DNA from 2 places in the Clostridium sp. BJN0001 genome. Region 2 is predicted to be linked to the other one. Evidence: predicted binding sites of a transcription regulator. Region 2 holds the regulator's gene; the other holds the start of a gene.
What was found. Region 2 encodes LexA, which represses DNA repair genes until DNA is damaged. Its sites were predicted from a motif close to CNAACANNTGTTNG; they were not measured.
Positions count from the first base shown of each region.

Region 1: a site for LexA is predicted at 1,305-1,318, ahead of MTX53_RS09640 (DNA repair exonuclease). Genes of this name have one in related genera too.

Region 1 is NZ_CP094971.1:1,969,394-1,971,878, forward strand. Features, by position in the region: gene MTX53_RS09635 (AAA family ATPase) at 1-161, opposite strand, end outside; gene MTX53_RS09640 (DNA repair exonuclease) at 164-1,285, opposite strand; gene pssA (CDP-diacylglycerol--serine O-phosphatidyltransferase) at 1,427-1,948, opposite strand; gene MTX53_RS09650 (YegS/Rv2252/BmrU family lipid kinase) at 2,135-2,485, shown strand, end outside.
Region 2 is NZ_CP094971.1:1,366,586-1,369,070, reverse strand. Features, by position in the region: gene MTX53_RS06550 (methionine gamma-lyase family protein) at 1-703, shown strand, start outside; gene lexA (transcriptional repressor LexA) at 769-1,374, opposite strand; gene MTX53_RS06540 (hypothetical protein) at 1,513-1,935, shown strand; gene MTX53_RS06535 (YtxH domain-containing protein) at 2,032-2,485, shown strand, end outside.

The DNA of each region.
Region 1 (2,485 bases), 600 kb from region 2:
CTTGCATTATCCATTCCATAAAGCCATACTTTTATAAAGTTCTCTATTGTACTTTTTCCTTTTTCATTTTGGCCATATATGAGATTAAATCCTTTTTCAAAATTAATCTCTTTATTTTTTATTCCAGCAAATGATATTATATGAGCTTTTTTTATTATCAAGCCTAATCTGCCTCCTCTCCTGTAAGTGCTGAAATTCCTTCTTTTAATGCCATAAGATATATCTCTTTTTCTTCATCATTACTAGCATTTTTTAATTTTCCATAAATCTTAGATGCAAAAATATTTTTTACCGAATTTCCTTTTGAAAGTTCTTTTATATCCATATAATTTTGAGTATTATCTTTTATCTTTATAAAATAAAATTCATCTTTCAAAAGATTATATAAAATATCTTCATTTACAACAAAAAACTCATTTGTTGTACCTTTTAGAATGATATTATAAAAATTGCTCATTCTCTCTTTTTCATCGAAAGACGATACTATATTTTTTACAATCTCATCATAAGTTTCAGCTTTATCTAACATAATATATTTTGTATAGTAATTTTTAATAGATGTTTTTATAAATTCTGTATTTACATATCCATCCTCTATTTCACCTATAATTACTCCTTTATCGCCCTCTTCATCGAATCCTCTTCCTTGAGGACACCCGCTATATGCATAATAAGTATTACATAAATTCTGAACACCTGAATATGTATGTCTATGACCTAATGCTATATAATTAAATCCTGAATCTTCAATATCTTTTTTAGATATTGGATTGTATTCATTCTTTCTGTCAGAATTCATTATCTCACCATGAATAGCTAAAATATTATTGTAATTTTTATCAATCTTTACTTTTTCTAGCAAAGTCTCTCTTTCATATAAATCTCTAAATCCTGCCCCATATATAAAAGAATCAAATTCCTCTAAAAAAACTTTCTCCATTTCTCCTTTAAAAATATATACATTATCAGGCCATGTAATAAAATTGTAGAAGGATTTTACATTAAATGGATCATGATTTCCGGGACTTATAAATACTTTTTTTCCATCTAGTCTTTCAAATTCATTTATAAGAAAGGATATTGTACTTTTATGAACTGTCATATTATCAAAAATATCACCAGCCATAATTATAATATCAACATTTTTCTCTAATGCTAAATCTATTATATTTTTAAATACAACTTTTAAATATTCCCTTTCTTTTGATGCATCATTTGAATTCATACCACTAAATGGTGTATCCAAATGAATATCTGCCGTATGCAGAAATTTTATCTTTTTCATATAACCACCTTAAATTAATCGAACTCTTGTTCTAATTTTATCATAAAAATTAAGTTTTAGAAAGATACTTGAAATTATAAAAAAGTCTGCTTCTAGAAGAAAGACTTCTAAAAACAGACTTTTTTTCTTTAAATAGTAGCACTAAAACTTTTTAAGACTTAAACTGCTTATCATAAGATAAGATCCTAATATCATAAGTAAAACAACTATGTATATTGGAAACTGAACTTTTAAATTAACTAGTGCAAATAATGCCATAAAGCATCCTATTATTGTTATTGGTACTCCTGTATAAACTCCGTCAAAATCTGAAATATTGTATCTTGCGAGTCTAAATGCACCACATAAAGGGAATGCAACAAGAAGTATCATTCCAAATATTCCTTTTGGACCTAAATTTTCAAATTTAAAAAGTATATATATCAAAATAGATGGTGCAACTCCAAATGATACGAGATCTGCAAGGGAGTCTAACTCTTTTCCTATCTCACTTGATACATTTAAAAAACGTGCAATTCTTCCATCATATCTATCTACCAATCCTGCTAATAAAATAAATATAGCAGCTGCCATGAGATTATTATTTAATACTGATAATATCGAAATAATTCCACAAGATAAATTTGTAAAGGTAAATATATTAGGAATACAACTTTTTTTCATCTAATCACTCCTAAAAATTAAAATTTCCTAGTTCACTATTATATCATACAATACTTAATATTATAAGTGTAGTAAAGAAATTTAATTATTTATTAAGGTTACATATATTGTAAAATGTACTGTCGACAATAATACTTTATAATGATATAATTATTTTTATAACATATTTTTAGGGGGAACATTCTCATGAAAAAAGTTAGATTTATATATAATCCGTATTCTGGAGAAAATAGTATTCTGTCAGAATTAGATACTATAATAAAACTTCATCAACAGGCTGGTCTTACAATAATTCCTTACAGAATTCAGGGTAATAAATCTTTAGATGAAGCCTTTGATATAGTAGATGACACATATAAATATATTCTTGTAGCCGGTGGAGACGGAACAGTTGATTCTACAGTAAACGCAATGAAAAGAAAAAATATAGATCTTCCCATAGGAATTCTTCCTGTTGGCACAGCAAATGATTTTGGTAAATTTTTAGGTCTTACATCAGATGTAGAAGAAACATGCAAAAATATATTAAACTCAAAA
Region 2 (2,485 bases):
GATAAAAGAAGTTATAGATGTTATAAGAAGCGTAAGAGAAGATGTTATAATTTTTGTAGATAACTGCTACGGTGAATTTATTGAAACATTAGAACCAACAGATGTAGGAGCTGATATAATTGCAGGTTCTCTTATGAAAAACATAGGAGGCGGAATTGCTCCAGGTGGTGGATATGTAGCTGGTAAAAAAGAGTATGTTGTGAATGCAGAAAACAGAATGACTGTTCCAGGAGTTGGAGGAGAGTATGGAGCAACATACGGACTTATGCGAAGTTTTTATCAAGGACTTTTCAGCGCCCCTCATGTAGCAATAGAAGCTGTTAAGACATCAATCTTTGGAGCAAAGGTAATGGAACTTGCTGGATTTAAGGTTTTCCCACAATCTGATGAAAAGAGAACAGATATAATACAAGCTATAGAATTTTCTGATCCAGATAAGCTTGTAAATTTCTGTAGTGGTATTCAGCATGGATCACCAATAGATTCATTTGCAGTTTGTATACCATCTCCAATGCCAGGATATGATAGTGATATAGTAATGGCATCAGGATCGTTTATATCAGGATCTACTATAGAACTTTCATGTGATGGTCCATTAAGAGAACCTTATATTGCATATATGCAGGGAGGACTTAATTTTGATCATGGTCGTATTGGTATAATGATAGGTCTTAGTAAAGTTTTAGAAACTGAAAAGAACTAAAAATAAATATTTATAAATAAAAAAATACTCTTTACATAAAAATATAAGTATGTAAAGAGTATTTTTTAATATTCTCTATAAATTGCTACAAGTTTTCCTAAAACTGTACATTTATCAATTATTATAGGATCCATAGTATCATTTTCAGGCTGGAGTCTATAGTGTCCATTTTCTTTAAAAAATCTTTTAATTGTAGCTGAATCGTCAATTAAAGCTACAACAATATCACCATTAGATGCTACATTTGATTCTTCAACGATTGCAAGATCGTTGTTATTTATTCCTGCATTAATCATACTATTTCCATTTACACGCAATGCAAAAAGCTCTTTGTCATGCTTTATATAATCAAGTGGAAGTGGGAAAGTATCTTCATAATTTTCAACAGCAAGAACTGGACGTCCTGCGGTTATTTTTCCTATAATAGGGATGTTGACCATTTCTTTTTTAGGATTTGATAGTTCTAATATTTCAAGAGCTCTTGGCTTTGAAGGATCTCTTTTTATAAGTCCTTTTTTTTCAAGTCTTTTAAGATGGCCATGTACTGTAGATGTAGAACTTAGATTGACAGCTTCACAGATTTCTCTTACAGAAGGCGGATATCCTTTATTTTCAGTATATACTTTTAAAAATTCATAGATTTCTGACTGCTTGTTTTTCAATTGATCCATGTACTTTTCACCTCGCTATCTTAAATTAATTATATCATATTTGATTTTTTAATACAAACCTTTGTTCCCAGGTGCTTTGCAACAATATAAATGATATGTTATACTATGTATTGATAAAATTTTAATTGAGGTGTAAGTATGGGATATAAATATTCTGATGATGACTATTGTGATATATACGAAAATAAAATATGTGATAATTGTGGAAAATGTCTTGAAATGAATGGAATAGATACTAAAGCTATAAAAATAGAAGATATAGCTAAAAATAAAGATGAAAATAAAATCTTAGAAGAAGAGTATATGGAGGATATAAAAGCTGATCTTACTTCTGAAGAACTTGATGAAATAAATGAAGAAAATCTAAGTAATAGTGAGATTTACAAGAGATTTATGGAAAATAACAATTTAGATAATTCTGATTTAGATGGATATGAGGATGCTTTTGATCATATTGATTATGAAACAGATGTTTGCAATATTCCTGAAGATGAATTTAATAAAATGACAGATGAAGTTTATCCTGGAGTAAAACTTCTAAAGAAAAAGATTAATAAGTAGAAAGATTAATCAAGTTTATATAATTCGATCCTTGAATAGATTGTATCAATCTTTGGAATACTAAGTATGACTAAACAAGAAAGGATTGATTATTATATGAAAAAAAATAAATTGTTATATTTTTTTACTGCATCAGCTTTATCTGTAATGTGCCTTTTAGGTGGATGCCAAAATAATACTAATACTTCTGATACAACTACAGATGAAAATGTAGTAGAAAAAGCAGGAGAAGATATTAAAGAAAATGCAGAAAATATAGGAGATAACATTCAATATACAGCTAAAAATGTTAAGGATGATATTATAAAAGCAGGGTATGAAATTAAAGATGCTGTAACACCTGATAAATATAATTATTTTCCTAATTTTTCTGTAAATGAAACTAATTATACATATAAAGATGATCCAGTCATTATATATGAATTTGATAGTAAAGAAGAAATGAATAATGCACTTAAAAATATTACAGATGATGGCATGACAATAAAAGATGCAACAACAGATTTTAAATCTGCACCATATTATTATACAAAAGAAAATACTTTAATTA